2 regions of the Providencia sp. PROV208 genome follow, and region 2 is predicted to be linked to the other one. Evidence: predicted binding sites of a transcription regulator. Region 2 holds the regulator's gene; the other holds the start of a gene.
The links. The regulator LexA, encoded in region 2, represses DNA repair genes until DNA is damaged. The targets are predictions, from matches to a motif close to TNCTGTATGTACATACAGNA.
Positions count from the first base shown of each region.

Region 1 (8,134 bases), on a different contig from region 2:
AGTGAAGGCGCGGTTCGTCCTTCGCAGGGCAAAACACTTGCAGTAATGCAGGTCTGCGGCGGTTCACAGTCCTTCAATGCTGTGAACCAGATGCGTATTCTGGGTCGCTGGATGCGGATGTTTACGATCCCCAACCAGTCCTCTGTAGCCAAGGCATGGCAAGAGTTCGACGATAACGGACGAATGAAACCTTCTTCGTGGTATGACCGCATCGTCGATGTAGCCGAGGAGCTGTTTAAAGTCACGCTGCTGCTTAAGGGACAAACCGATTATCTTGCAGATCGTTACAGCGAGCGAAAGGAGAGCCATCAGGAGCTTTCATCCCGTGTAAATCAGGACAAAATATAACTTATGTTTTTCGTGAATCCATACTGACTGAGCTTAATAACGTCCGCTATTGGCACACAGCAGTTAAATTCCTGACGCTGAAAGTCTGCGGTGAGCGAAGTGCGGACGTTTTGATGACAAGCTGGATGGTTTTACCCCATCTAACTATTCATTAGGCATATCGAATCACTTTTGTTGATCTTTCATACTTATACTAAGAATGGATTTTAGGAAATAAATGAGCTGTTAAAAATTGATATACCAGTACAGAAAAATGACTATAATGCATTGAGGAAAATAATTATAAATAATAGATAAATATGAGCGGATATAAAATAATAGATAAAGAAAGCTGGAGTCGTACTGACCATTATAATTTCTATAGAAAATTTGATAACTCATGCTTTAATGTATGCATATCTGTAAAAGCACAAAAATTATATGACTTTTCTAAAGAGAGAGGTGAATCTTTTTTTCAACTTTGCCTTTTTTCAATTCTTCGTGCCGCAAATTCGATCCCCCAATTAAAGCAAAGAACGCTAGGTAATGAGGTCATTGAATATAATGACATTAATGTCATGACGCCAATAATGACTAAAGATGAAGGATTTCGACAGGTAATGTGCGAATCAACTCCTCTTTTCACCGATTTCAGATCACAAATCAACGGAAAAATAGAAGAGGTTAAAAATGCCAAGGCTGGTCCAATGATTGTTCAAAATGAAGATTTCTTCTGTGCCAGCTGCCTTCCCTGGTTGCACTTTGATTCTATAACTCATGCAGAGTTCCATTTTGGAGCCGCTGTTCCGACGCTGACGTGGGGGCAACTGAAAGATGGAGTCGTTCCAGTGGCGTGTAAATTCAACCATGCTTTCGTTGACGGTCTTCATGCGAGCCGTTTTTTTGCGTGTATTGAAGATAACTTCGACAACCCTGATTTACTTTATATTGAATGAAAGTAACTGTTACTTGAAAAATTTATGAGTAATCATTTTGCGATGACTGCTTCTGGCACAAAGCTGATGGATACCAAAACTTAAAGGTTTACTCTGAATAAGTACCTTATTATAACTTTTTTAGAACAACATTATTTTGTGTTAAGGGGATCAGATATCGCTTCGCATCATTTCCCATGACGCAGCAGTATATAGCTATATTAATCATCTGATATTTATGACATTATCATTAATATTCTATCTTTTACATAGCAAAAATAGAGGTTTTTAAGTCATTGATAATATATAGAAATTAATTCGTTCGTCTAGAATCCATTAAATCAATTGCAATGGCATATATGGTTATCATTTGTTTCTCTTGCTCACTTTCTTTTTGCTCTTTTAAGATCGCAGATATGCGCTCTCCAGTAATGTTATGCTTTGACTCATTTAGCAACATAACAGCCCGACCAACTACTTGGCATATTCGCATATAAATTACATCTTTTTCCGTATCCATAATCACCTCTGAGTATTCTCTCAACAGTATCACTTAGTTAACGTAATTCCCAGATAAGATTTGTATAGTTTTACTATAATTAATTTTTCTGTAAAAAACTCAATGAATTCATTTAATATTTTTCATATTCAAACATTTTCTGATTTTTAGTTTATTAATTATTTTATAAAAAATCATTCTTTGGGCTTTAACCTATCAGCATTAGAAACATATAGAGCAAAAATAAGTACTAATATTGATATAGAGTAAATAATAAAGAGTTGTGGATCTTTATGCTCAACTACTATTAACCTAATTACTGCAGTAATTGCAATATAGATAAAATACTGTAATGGAAAATGATAGTTAGATTGAAAATATTTAATAATCAATGCAATGAACTCAAAGTATAAAAAATAAACAATAAGACCATCTACTAATAAATAAATTGATATGGAATCATTAGCTGTAAATAATAACCCTGCTAATACAACAGTTTCTTTTATTAAAAAGGCTATTAATATAACAGCAAGTAAAAGTAATGCGGCACTACTAATCCACTGTAATATTCTACAAATCAATTTGGATTGACTTAGTCCTGACATGATACACCCACAGGATATTAATCCTTTGATATTAAATAGTAATATCCTTAATTAAGGAAATGGACCACCATCGAGGCATCGAACCTCGACTCTTAGAGTTAATAAGGCTAAATACTCTTCCAGTTGAGTTAATGGTGGGAAAAAATCATTTAAATAAATTAACTACATATGAAGTAATCAAAATTAATATCCCTACTAATATAATTACTACAAATATATTTCCTGAATATATAACAATACGTCGATAAAGAGGAAACCAGTTCACAGAATACACCTTATGAGTTAATTGTTAGAAAACACATACCCATTACCAAGCTTATTTAATGATGGCGTATCAAAGAAATAAATTGCACCAAGGACCGCTATAGTTAACACAGCCAAAATGAGTATGTTCTTATAAATAGTTACAACTAAACACTGAACTGTTTGCTTTTTCATTAGTATACCTTGGGTAAATATCCCTTGGATACCACATTTATTTTTAGATAAAAGCTTGCGGATGCAAGATTTGCTATTCATAGCAATGAGGTATGATTATTTCTTAACCTTAACACATCCATTTAAATAAATACGATTTAAATAAAAAAACCTCGTTGTAACGAGGTTTTAAGTGCTATCGAAATATTAATCAGCAAACTTTTGCTTTCATAGAGCTTTTGCAAAAAATGCATTTAGCGCCATGTGGATTATTTACTGAAATATCAAACTGTGAGGTTCTATATTGAGATCCACTACAGCAAGGACATTTAAAGTACAGATAGACTTTTATAGTGTTTTTAAAGCGCCACCACTTGTCCTGCAGCAGGACCTTTTGCACCATTTTCAATGGTGAATGAAACTTGCTGACCTTCAATTAAAGATTTGAAGTTATCACTCTGAATTGCAGAGAAATGGACAAATACATCTTTAGAGCCATCAGCTGGAGTAATGAAACCAAAACCTTTATCGTCGTTAAACCATTTTACTGAACCAGTCATTGTATTAGACATAGAATTTCCTTTAATTTTTTAAGTTTGCCATAAGGCATATTAGGTTTGTTTTTTATTTTTACTTATGGGAATTAATTAGAAGGAATTCGCAATGAAGGGTATCTTAGATAACGCTAAATGGTGAACGACTTTAAACTGACTAGCATAAATAGGCCTGTACTTCCAAACCACTTAAACCATTAGGCCACACAAACACAATAATAGCAAATTTTATATTTCACTCTTTTGTCAGAAGAGCTTACTATTGATAGTATAAATGCAGATTAAAAAGCCATATTTAGCGATTTATTTGAATACGTTATACCACTATTTATACAGCTAGAGCATATTTTTACAACTTCATAACCTGATTTTTTAGCCATTTTAATTGCTTGCATAGCATTTAAAAAGTTACCCAGATAAAATCTATTTACAGCTATAGGCATATTCTTACATCCAATCTTATGCATTTTATAACTACCCTGTGGTTCCATCATTGTCTGAATGTAATAGTTCATTTTTTCTCCATTAAGCTATACCAGAGGAAGCACACTAACAATCCCCATCATCGATGATTTTAAACCACTGTTTTCAGAGGCTAAATACCTTTTATTTCCGTGATCTGCAGAATAGTTTTACATCCAGTATACAAGTGAAAATGCAGCTAACAGTAATACAACTATTATTAAAGCATTTCCTGCAAGTGATAAAATGTTTCGGTACAATGTAGATAAATTCATAGGTAGTCCCTTAGGAATTACTTCCCTTGGATACCGCATCTATTTGTTAGATAAAAGCTTGCGAAAGCAAGATTTGCTTTATAGCAATGAGGTATGATTATTTAATGTACTATAACATACTATCTATACATTAACTTAATTAATAATTTTATAAATAAAAACATTAAGTTAGGAGGTGTTTTATTTAAAAAACTCTAATAATTAAAATGCTTACTCACTATACATACAATTGATAACAATTTTTTATTATCTTTTTACTTTTAGCTAATCTTATTTTTAGAAAATAAATTCTATATTTATATTTTATTCATGCGCTTAATAATAACTTAACTTATTGATTCATAATTATTTAAATGGCATTACCTCTTAGTTTTATGTCATTTTCAACTATCATTTAACCTCTTGATTTAACGATATTCTTTAAATGGTTTTGGGGAAGTCGTTTTCTTAGCCATAAGATAAATTTTACCTTATTTCTTGACCTCCATTAACATTTTACTGTATATAATCACAGTTATTATTTAGCTGTTTTTATATACAGTATTTTATGTAAGGAGAATGTACGATGGTTACTATTAAAGTTCGCTTCGCTGCAAGTATGAAAGGCAAGTTACCCATGGGGACTTTCGATGCATTGAAAAATGAAATAACAAAAAGATTGAGTCCCAAATATCCCGATTTAAACATCGATATCAACTGGAGTTCTCAAACTAATGTATCTATTGATGGTCTTGGAAAGAACGAAAAGAAAACCTACATCGAAGAAACGCTGGAAGAAATATGGAATGATGGGGATTGGATGCCTGAAATGAAAGAAACCGAGGAAGTGGAGTATTTCGATAAATGATCAGAGTGCGCCAACCACTCGAGCTGGCTGTATTAGCTCAGATTTAACCTGATACAGCTACGGTACAGATCTAAACCTAATCTGACAGGCAGCTTTGTGCCAAAAGCGGACATCACGAATACTATGGAACACTAGAATTAAACCATCTCCCAGAAAGATTCGTGGTGTAAAGTTGAAATCTAACGCATACGCTATGTGGGCAGCAAACAATATTCAGAAAAATTTAAACTTGAAGCCGCAAAATAGTTCACGGAAAAGGGCGAACTCTACCAATAGAATGATTGGTGAAATATTGCTCGTTAGTGATTCTATCTCTAATGATGTAAATTAACTCATTAATTTGAAGGTAATTTATGGGCTAAATATAGCAATTAATAATTTTATTTTCTGGTATTTTTATAGCGATATGAATAACTATCAAATAGCTAGAATTATCAAACTTCATAATTACTAATACACTAATTTTAGTAAAAATCATGGCGAACACAATGAAAACCAATAATCTTATTTTATTCACAGTCTTATCTTTGAGTGTTTCATTCATTCAAAATGCGATTTCAGCAGGAAATCAAGAATTATTCTCACTATCAGAAATTTGCAAAGCAGGATTATCTGTCGTCTATGATAGAGATATTGATACAATGCATTCGACCTCGGTTTCAAATAATATTAATAGAATTAAATATATAAGAAACCAAGATGGCAAATCATTTTCATATCTGTGCAGAAAAGAGTCATTATCAAGACTAAGCTTCTTCGATGAAAATCTACCGAATGCTCGTTGGTATGGTGCTGATCTGGCTGAACCTCAGGTATTTTTCTCTATGGCAAACAATATACTAACAATCAGAGATGTTGTTGACGGAAGAACATTAAAAACATATTTTTTTAATAAAAGCGATTTTATTCACAATGAGGAAATAACTAAGGGTGAAGTGGATAAAATTAATATCTGGCTAGATGAATATATCCCAAAGAAAATTATAAATTCAAAGAGTTGGAATGTTAAATATATGGGTGTAAAACATACGATGGATAACCCAGTTAATACTTACATGCTGAGTTTTAATACCACAGACAAAAAATTACTAACCCTTGAAAATGCAGATATAGATGCAATTGCTTTTGAAAAAAACATATCAAGAATATCTAATTGGAAGAGTTTTTTTTGTACTGAAGATATTTCTGATTTTATGATTAAGCATGAAATTGATGTGCTGCACTCAGAAATATCCAATGATGGAAAAACACAATTTATTGCCACATGCTTTAAAGGTAAATACTAATATTTATTTTAAGGTGGTATGAAGTGGTCTACAAAAATTGGTCACAGTTTTAGAAGTTTTCCCGAATTATACTGGCCTAACACATTCAGACAGCATGAGGCTTATCTGGATAATTGCCAGAATTTTAGTACTCTTATAGCGATATAGAAATGACGTCTGCATTGTGTAATCGAACTCTGTTTATCGGGGGCTTTCTTAAGGCACATAGGTTGTATCTTGGAGTGTGTATTAGGTGGTGATTAGCTAGATAATCAGTTCCCAGTAGATCAACATGTGTCAATGTTAGTCATGTCTTCATTAGTTATGCTAGAACTTCCGCTTTTCGCTCACAGCGGACTTTATGCTCGATGAATTCGCCCGCTCTTTGCCGGGAGCGGAAGTTGCTTAATTTACCCTGAATCAAACAATAAGGGAGCAGGTCAAGTTTTCGATTGTTCTGTCAGATGTTTCCGCATCAATGCATTTTGTAGTGTCACTCCACGACACGACCTGCCGGACGGCTCACGTAAACACTCTTGCCTACCCGCAATAATGACGTGGATGTGATCGCCCTGGCGCCAATACTTGGCGACGTTGACGCTGGGTAACGAGAAACTGGACAAGGTTGTGGCCAAAATGATCGAGATCGGGGCATCGGTCAAATAAATGAAAATTTCTTCTGCAGGCTATACCTCTTTTGCTTTCTCCCAGGTTTTCGCATGGATATACTTAATATCCTTCAATGCCCATAACCACAGGAATAATAATGAGTATTCAGCGACGTGAAGTGTATCTGGTTTTGAAACAACTATCAGATGGCCGGTTGTTTTATGTGGAAGGATTGAGAAGCGCCCGCAATTATTTTTTTGATGGCCATGTTCGGGTGCTCACTTCCCCGGCTGGTTCAGCGAGCTTTATTGAGTTCGAACCAGGTGAACGCCCTATGCAACTTTTCCATATGCTAGATAAAGAAGGTACTCAATGGCAAGCTGCTTTCCATGATTTCGGCTGCTCGCCTGAATTTGGAGAACCTAAACTGGAATACGTCATATTTGTTGGCGCTTATTCCGATGACCGCGAGCGTACCATTGAGTTGATGAATATGGGCATGACTCATGCGTGGGAAATTATTGAGGGCAAGTGCGAACTGCGTGAAGGCGAGTTTGAAGCAGAATGGTAACTGACACATCGACAAATCTTGAACTCTGGACGGTCTACGATAATCCCATAGACTTCCCGGGCCAGTTCATGGCCCGTCGGTTTGACATAACCAGTGCGCCCAGCCACCTGGCCAGACCTTTGAGCAAATCTGAGAGCGCTTCGACCGCCAGGGTTACATCTGGCTGGCGCGCAAACCCGGTGACGATCTGGTGATCGTTGGCACCTTCCTGCGCTGATTTAAATTTTGTTATATCAGGCAGTTTTTTACTTTGATTAGACTTCAAACAACAATGCATAGAGGGAACCATGAAAAAGCCACAACAGATGTACGACCTGCAAATTCCTGATGACGACTATAAAATGGCAGCAGTCATGGAACGTGATAAGTTGAACTTTGAGTCTCCCAACAAATGGTTTTACGTGGGTGCTGACAGCCGAGACCTCGGCTTTGCGAAAGTAGGAATTACGATGGGCGATTTAACATCCCGCTCATACGGCACCAACAACCCTAATTTCTACCTGTTCTGCGCTTTTCAGTGCCAGCAAAGCACAACGGAAGCTCAGCTCAAAAGCATTGAAAAAAGCGCTATAAGCTATCTCGATGGTGTGTTCTGCGCCGAAAACGGTCAGACAAAGCGGGCGCGTCACATGGAGTCACAACGCCTGTCAGAGTGTTATTACGATGTAAATTTCGAGGATTTTTTTGTCGAGGTGCATGACTACCTATTGGATAATCACGTCAGCTATTTCCAGACTTGTGGTTTCGAAAATGAAGCAGGCGGTGATG
Region 1 is NZ_JAMPNS010000014.1:566-8,699, reverse strand. Features, by position in the region: partial or broken gene arsH (arsenical resistance protein ArsH) at 1-348, shown strand, start outside; gene PR766_RS11425 (CatA-like O-acetyltransferase, family 1) at 648-1,283, shown strand; gene PR766_RS11420 (DUF2767 family protein) at 1,576-1,782, opposite strand; gene psiE (phosphate-starvation-inducible protein PsiE) at 1,956-2,366, opposite strand; tRNA gene PR766_RS11410 (tRNA-OTHER) at 2,427-2,504, opposite strand; partial or broken gene ymcF (cold shock small protein YmcF) at 3,013-3,186, opposite strand; gene cspE (transcription antiterminator/RNA stability regulator CspE) at 3,143-3,355, opposite strand; gene PR766_RS11395 (hypothetical protein) at 3,619-3,852, opposite strand; gene PR766_RS11390 (DinI-like family protein) at 4,640-4,921, shown strand; gene PR766_RS11385 (hypothetical protein) at 5,410-6,207, shown strand; gene PR766_RS11380 (hypothetical protein) at 6,953-7,366, shown strand; gene PR766_RS11375 (hypothetical protein) at 7,654-8,134, shown strand, end outside.
Region 1: PR766_RS11390 (DinI-like family protein) is a predicted target of LexA. The motif match lies at 4,571-4,590, and genes of this name have one in related genera.

Region 2 (8,134 bases):
TGTCGAGAACACGGCCTTATCAAAGAATTCAGGGGCATTAATACCGTGTAGAACGGACAGACGCTGCGCGAGCATGCGGCTTTCTTTTTCCAATGTATTGCGGCTGACTTCTGGGCTTGCATTGAGTAATGATAGCGTGATGGCATAACGTTGCAGTGTTTCACGAACACCTGCTGCCAGCAGCTGTAAAGGACGAATACGGCGAGGATTTAATACCACCATATTATCGTCTTTCAGGCAGATCAACTTTTGGCTGTTCAGCTCATCAATCAATGTATCCACAGTGCTGACGAGTGCGTTAGTGTCATAACGCATAAAGAGTTCAGCTTTCAGGAATGGGTAAATCAGACCAACTTGCTGGTGGATTTCTTCACGACTAATACGTTCATGGTGTAGCACCATGCTGGCTATCAATGATGGCAGAACCAGTAAATGATGGATATTGTTACGGTAGTAAGTCATTAAGACGGCATTTTCGCGAGGCAGGATAATGATATCCCCCATGCTATCTTTTTCGACTTCAAACTTATTCATCTGCAATGCGTGTTCGAGAAGCTCTTCTGCCGTTTTGTTCGGCGTCGTTGCATCTGCGGTATAAGGTACATTACGCAGTAGTTGCAGATAGCATTCGATTTGCTCAATCAGTTGTTCGCGGGTCAGTGAACGTTGACGCGACGCTAACAGTGCTGTTGAACATAAGTTAATCGCGTTAGCGGCTGCCGCATTATTGATATTCACCATAATGTTATCAGCCAGACTACTGACCGTTGGGTTCAACCAAGTTGGGCGCTGAGGCTCAATAGGGTCAATGGATTCACGCCAATTAGGTACGCGATTATTTAAGTATTGGGTGAGCGAAATTGGCTGACCAAAATTCACATAGCCCTGACCTAAATTACGTAACTTACGTAAACCACGTACCATCGAGAAGAAGCCTTCTTTCTCTTTTTCCGCGCCACGTAATTCTTTCGCGTAAGTTCCCACTTCCATCACATGCTCGTATCCAATATAGATAGGGACGATAGTGATAGGGCGAGAGTCTCCACGTAACATGGCCTGCAAGGTCATCGACAAGGTACCGGTTTTAGGTTCCAGCAAGCGACCTGTACGTGAGCGTCCACCTTCCACAAAGTACTCAATCGAATAGCCGCGAGCAAAGAGCTCACTGAGGTATTCGCGGAATACGGTAGAATAGAGTTTATTGCCTTTAAACGTACGACGAATAAAGAATGCCCCTAAACGGCGGAAAATGGGACCTGCTGGCCAGAAATTGAGGTTAATACCAGCTGCAATGTGCGGTGGTACCAGCCCTTGATGATAGAGAACATATGAAAGCAGCAAGTAGTCCATGTGGCTACGATGGGACGGCACATAGACAATTTCATGACCATCTTGAGCCAATTGACGAACACGTTCAGCATGCTGAACGTTAATCCCTTGATACAAGCGGTTCCATGTCCAACCTAAAACTCGGTCAGTGAGTCGTACTGCTTCATATGAGAAGTTAGCGGCGATCTCTTCCATCATCGCCACGGCATTTTGCTGGGCTTTTTGTAATGGAATTTTTTTGCTGCGAGCTTCATCTTCGACGGCTTTTTCAATCGCTTTAGAAGAAAGCAATTTATTAAAAAGCTCATAACGTGCAGGCAGTTTTGGACCGACAGCCGCCAAACGTTGGCGAGAGTAATGAATACGCGCCACACGAGCGAGTTTATTGGCAATAATCGTGTCGGTACCATGCTCTTGCGCCATTTGACCCAGTGAAATACTGGGTGAAAAACGCACAAAGCTATCGCGCCCTAACCAAAGGACGGCGAAGAATTTTTGCACACCGTTTAGTAATTTCAGGGGTGCAGGCTTATGGCCTTCGCGTCCAGGCGCTCGCCCGAACATGACCGATGCTGGCAGCATTTGAATATCTAGATTTGGATTATTTTTATGCAAATCAAGATACGCATGGAATATTTTTACTGACTCTTTACGTGGATCTGGAGAGTAGTAACGGAATACACGCGGACCATCATCAATGAACACATAGGCAGGGAGCTGGGTGCCATTGATGTCGTTATCCACGAGAGGATCAGGTAAACCAATCGCTAAGCATTGTTGGCGAAGCGTGAGAAGGTCGGACTTTGAGTGATATGGCAAAACGTACAGCGTTGGCTTGTTTGGATCAAGCTGCAACTCTGTTATCGGGTCCGTTGGAATTAGTTTACTTTTTACCAATAATTTCAGTGGTAAATTCAACGTGTTGTAATATATTTTACGCCATAGTGACATAAACGATTATAGCCTCTTGTTAGTAATGCTGCGCAATCATATCAGAAAGCAGTGTTTAGATCTGTTATCGATAATTCACTTTGACTGCAAAAGTTGATTATTGTTTAAAAATTAAGGAAAAAATATGGCAAGTCAAACTAAGGGACTCACGCGAGTTATCAAAGCAGCTGGGTACTCCCTTAAGGGTTTAAAGGCAGCATGGGTGAATGAAGCCGCATTTAGGCAGGAAGCGGTTGCTGCTATCATTGCGATAATTATAGCTTTTTACTTGGACATTAGCCAAATTGATAGAATTTTACTGATAGGTTCAGTGGTTTTAGTCGCGATCGTCGAGTTAATAAACAGCGCTATTGAAGCCGTTGTTGACCGTGTTGGCACGGAATATCATGAATTATCGGGCCGAGCAAAAGATATTGGCTCCGCTGCGGTCTTTGTCACCATTGGATTGGCGTTATTTATTTGGGCTACCGTTCTCTGGGAACGTTATTTCGCACTTTAATAGTCTAAAAATAACAAAAGAGAGAAAAAGCAAAGAATTCAGCAATAAATTACAGATTTTGGCTAATTTAACAGTTCCCAATCCCCATTTACCTGTATATACTCACAGTTTGACTGTATAAACAAACAGGGGAACGGGATGAAAGCACTGACAGCTCGACAGCAGCAAGTTTACGATCTGGTGCGTGACCACATTTCGCAGACGGGCATGCCACCAACACGCGCTGAAATAGCAGCAAGTTTGGGATTTCGTTCGCCTAATGCGGCAGAAGAACATTTAAAAGCCTTAGCTCGTAAAGGGGTTATTGAAATTGTTTCTGGAGCTTCCAGAGGCATTCGTCTGTTGTTAGAAGAAGAAACCGAAGATTTAGGGCTTCCTCTGATTGGGCGTGTCGCCGCCGGCGAACCATTGCTTGCACAAGAACATATTGAAAGTCACTACCAAGTTGACCCAGAGTTATTTAAACCTCATGCGGATTTTTTATTGCGTGTGAATGGTATGTCGATGAAGGATATCGGCATCATGGATGGTGATTTACTCGCGGTGCATAAAACTCAGAATGTCCATAATGGACAAATAGTTGTGGCTCGTATCGAGGATGAAGTCACCGTTAAGCGCTTTAAACAACAAGGCAATCGCGTTGAATTGATTGCTGAAAACCCTGAGTTTGCGCCAATCGTTGTTGATTTACGCGAACAGAATTTTACTATTGAAGGGTTAGCTGTTGGGGTTATCCGTAATAGCGATTGGCATTGATGATGAGTGATTGAGTCTGGTAGCAGACTCAATATCTCTTTTTATCGGGTGTTTTTTCTTTATATTGTTCTTCCGTTTATATAGGCTTTTCTTTTTATATAGCCATATAACTCTTATTCACTTCGCTCTATCTATCTATCTATCTATTGCCTCTGCCATTAGGTTGTTATCTATTATAGCTATGGCGCGAGACGTTAATCTTATTAACCTTTGCTGATAGGTTTTTTACGGTTTTTTCTTTGGATTAGATGGGGGCTGATGGTCATGATCGCAATGTTCATGATCTTGGCAACTGGTGATTTCAACGCATTTTTGACATAAACCATGGTTTTCTACAACGGTATGCCTGAGATGAAAATGATTTTCTTCAGCAAGCGTACTAATAGCCTTTTCTATGGTTGTACAATCACTTTCCGTCACATTCCCACAATTATCACAAATCAACATCACTGAGATATGGCTTGGATTATCCACATGGTGGCAGACCACATAACTGTTTGTGGATTCAATTTTATGGATAAACCCTTGTTCCATTAGGAACTCTAAGCCGCGGTAAACAGTAGGGGGTTTAGCTTGAGGTTCTATTTCACGCAGCAAATCAAGAAGGTCGTAGGCACTAATCGCCCCATGTTGCTGTGCAATTAGTCGTAAAACCGTTTCTCTTTGTGGAGTTAAACGAACACCTCGAGACTGGCAAATACGTTCGGCCGTCGTAAGCAGCATATCTTCACTGATTATTGTCATCTTGTCTGGCCCCACCTAAATAGCGCTTCAAATGTTTATTACTGTTTAGTTTATCATAACTTCGGCTCCTGTTGCGTTTGAAATGATGTTTATGGAATAAACAATTTTCCCTACAATTAATACAGAGTTTTAACTTTAATAAACGTATGGTTAATAAATAACAGATACCTTATTTAAATGGTCAGCTTTTTTATTTTAAATAAAACTCTAATTGCTACATTTTGGTTAATAAATTGACGATCTATTTAACCAAATAAAAACAAATATTGAAATTTATGGTTACTGCTTGATGCATATTTTAATTAAGACTTATCTTACCGTCTGTTTTTTATATAGCAATTACTTGTGTAAAGGTGACTATTCTTGGGTGTTAAATCTAATAAATTTTCCTTTTATTGGGTTATTAGTTTGTAAATAAATATAAATATAGATTTTTATAATTATAAGGTTTTTGCAATATTTTGAAATTTTTATAAATACAAAATGAAGTCTTCATATAAATCTTTCTAAGTAATTTATTATTTCTTCAAGTTTGCTTACTCATTTAATGTTTAAAGCTTGTTTATGTCGGTTTTTCGATATAAAAAACCAAGCTAACTCTCTATTTGGGTGTTTTTTGACAACATATATCACATATGTAGAATTGACATCAGAAAATATCACAAGGTAGTCATCAGAATTCATTTAGTGTTCTATATCAATTTTAATTAATTAATGAATGAATCAATAATTAATTTGGAAGTGAGAATGTTGGCTCAATGATTTCTGTTTTTTAAATCACATAGATGAGATGGATCTTGTTTATATAAAAAAATCTCTAACCTGAATGAAATTCATCAAGTAGGAAAGCTAGAGGAATCTTCAAGGGCGCACTACTTAAGTAAAGAAACTTAATTCTGCATCGTAGAAACAGGAAAGAGAAATAGCAGTTCCTACTCATTCAAAGGAAAACTTTTATGAAACTGAATAAATTAGCATTAACTCTAGCTTTAGGTTTAGGTGTTGGCGTTTCTGGTGCTGCTTTAGCTGCTGACCCAGTAGAAAGTTCACAAGGTGAAATTCGTTTTACTGGTTTCATCAATGATGTTCCATGTTCAATCGACGCTGACAACCTGAAGCAATTAGTTGAATTCGGCGAAATCGCATTGCACGAACTGACTTCAAACCAATTCCGTTCAGATAGCAAAACGTTCGATATCGTTCTGAAAAACTGCTCAACTGAAACTTATAAAAACGCAAAAATCACCTTTACTGGTTCAACAGTAAACGGTTTCCAAGGCTTCACTGGTGACTTACTGGGCTTAGGCGGTAAAGTTCAAAACGCAGGTATCGTAATCACTAACGGTGCTGACAAAGTTGTTGAATTTGGTAAAGCATTCCCAGGTACTGGTGACGGTTATGCGTTAAACAATGGTGACGGTTCAGAAACTACTCTGCACTTCGCTGCATACGTTAAAGGTAACGAAGACCCAACTAAGAAAGCAACAACAGGTCGTTTTGACACTGTCGCTAACTTCAAAATTGTTTACCAATAACAGTAAGTTTCTATAGAGAATAAATATGGCGTAGTCATACGCCATATTTTTCAAACTATTTTCATTGTCTTTGTTTTTATAGGTGCGCAGTTAATGAAAAGCATGAAACTAAATCTAATTACAAAATTAATGCTTTTAATGTTAACGCCAATGGTTGCACTCTCTGAAGAAGCCGTTGATTTTAACACCGACTTCATTGATTCTGACGGTAAAGAAAACGTCGATTTCAGTAAATTTTCTCACGCCAATTATGTCCCACCTGGAGACTACTCTTTAGCGATTGAAGTCAACCGCGCTAAGGTTTCTATGGAACAACCTATCACATTTTTTAATCCTAATTACGACGATAAAATTTCATTGGCATGTGTTACCCCTGAAATTTATGCGCTATTGGGATTAAAAAAGGAATGGGATAGCCAAGTCAAATGGCTAGATGATGGAAAATGTTTGGATATTCGTTCTGTTCCCGATATGACAATTCAAGGGGATTTGGCGAAGAACGTTGTAGAGTTCAATATTCCTCAGGCCTACATGGAGTATTCAGACCCTGATTGGGACCCACCATCACGTTGGGATGACGGGATTATGGGCGCATTTATTGACTATAACGCGACAGGACGCGTTGTTAATAAACAAACCGGCGATAAAGGAACGAAATCAGGTCTGACGGCCACGGGGACTATGGGGGCAAACATCGGAGCATGGCGTTTGCGTGCTGACTGGCAAACACAAAATGGTGAGCTGAATAAAGGCAGTAAATCATGGTCTTGGAACCAGTTATATGCGTATAGAGCCATTCGCTCGATGAGTGCTCGCCTGACATTAGGTGAACAATATTTAACATCAAATCTGTTTGATAGTATTCGTTTTATTGGTGCAACTCTCGAAACCAATGAAGCTATGCTACCACCTCGTTTACAAGGCTATGCTCCTGAAATTTCTGGTGTTGCAAAAACGAATGCGACAGTCATAGTTAAACAGGATGGTCGTATTATTTATCAAACAGAAGTCAGTCCTGGTCCATTCCGTATTCAAGATGTGAACTCATTCGGTGGCGGTACACTGGACGTGTCTATCCAAGAACAAGATGGCACGACAACAAATTACCGTGTTGAAACTTCTCGACTGGGTACGTTAACTCGTCCGGGACAGTTGATTTACCAATTTGTGATGGGTAAACCAACGAAAGATGACCATAACACTCAAGGCCCTGCATTCAGTATGGGGTCGCTGTCTTGGGGTGCGACGAATAACACCACTGTTTATGGCGGTTTGTTGGCATCATCCGAATATCAAAACGTCGCATTTGGTTTGGGACGTGACTTTGCGCCATTTGGTGTGTTATCTGGAAACATCAATATTTCACACGCGCAAATGGGTCGATTGGATGACAATGAAACGTTGACGGGGAATTCCTATAACCTGACGTATTCAAAACAATTCGACGAAATTAATAGTCAGATTACCTTCGCGGGTTATCGATTCTCTGAAAGAAACTATATGTCGATGAGTCAATTTGTTGACCGTCGTTATAGAGGGGATAAGGTCGATAGCGGTAAAGAGCTTTATACCATTATTTTTGGTACCGCATTCCCTGATTACAACGCGAATATGTATTTGAACTATTCACACCAAACTTATTGGAATAGAGCGTCTACAAACCAGTACAACTTTACGCTATCGAACTATTTTGATATTGGCAAAATTAAAAATGTCAGTCTGAGTGTGACGGCATATAAAACGAAATCACGCGATAGCGATGATGACGGTATTTATTTAAATCTGATGATCCCATTGGATAAAAATGAATCAAGTATTAGCTATTCCGGCTCGTATGCAGGGGGTAATAATACCAATAACGTTAACTACTATAGTCGAATTGATAATCGCTCTTCTTACTCGGTTTCTGCGGGTAACTGGGATAAAGACAAGTTAACGACAGCTGGTACCTATAGTTATGATGGTGATAGAAGCCAATTAAACCTCAGCGGAACTTATATTCAAGATAATCAAACAACCGTCTCGATGCAGTTAAAAGGCGGAATGACCATGACAGGCGAAGGCGGGGCATTACACCGTAATAATTCAATTAAAGGCGGATCAAGAATATTAGTCGATACTAATGGTGTCGCGGATGTACCCATCTTAAATGGTGTTACACCCGTCGGGACTAACCGCTACGGTAAAGCGGTGATCACGAGTGTGATGGACTATAACCGTAATAACTTAAATATCGATCTGAAAAATGTGCCAGATAATGCCGAAGCATTGCAATCGACACAATATGCAACGTTGACTGAAGGTGCGATTGGATATCGTA
Region 2 is NZ_JAMPNS010000017.1:25,626-33,759, forward strand. Features, by position in the region: gene plsB (glycerol-3-phosphate 1-O-acyltransferase PlsB) at 1-2,280, opposite strand, end outside; gene PR766_RS13795 (diacylglycerol kinase) at 2,405-2,779, shown strand; gene lexA (transcriptional repressor LexA) at 2,918-3,535, shown strand; gene zur (zinc uptake transcriptional repressor Zur) at 3,761-4,279, opposite strand; gene PR766_RS13810 (fimbrial protein) at 5,236-5,814, shown strand; gene PR766_RS13815 (fimbria/pilus outer membrane usher protein) at 5,908-8,134, shown strand, end outside.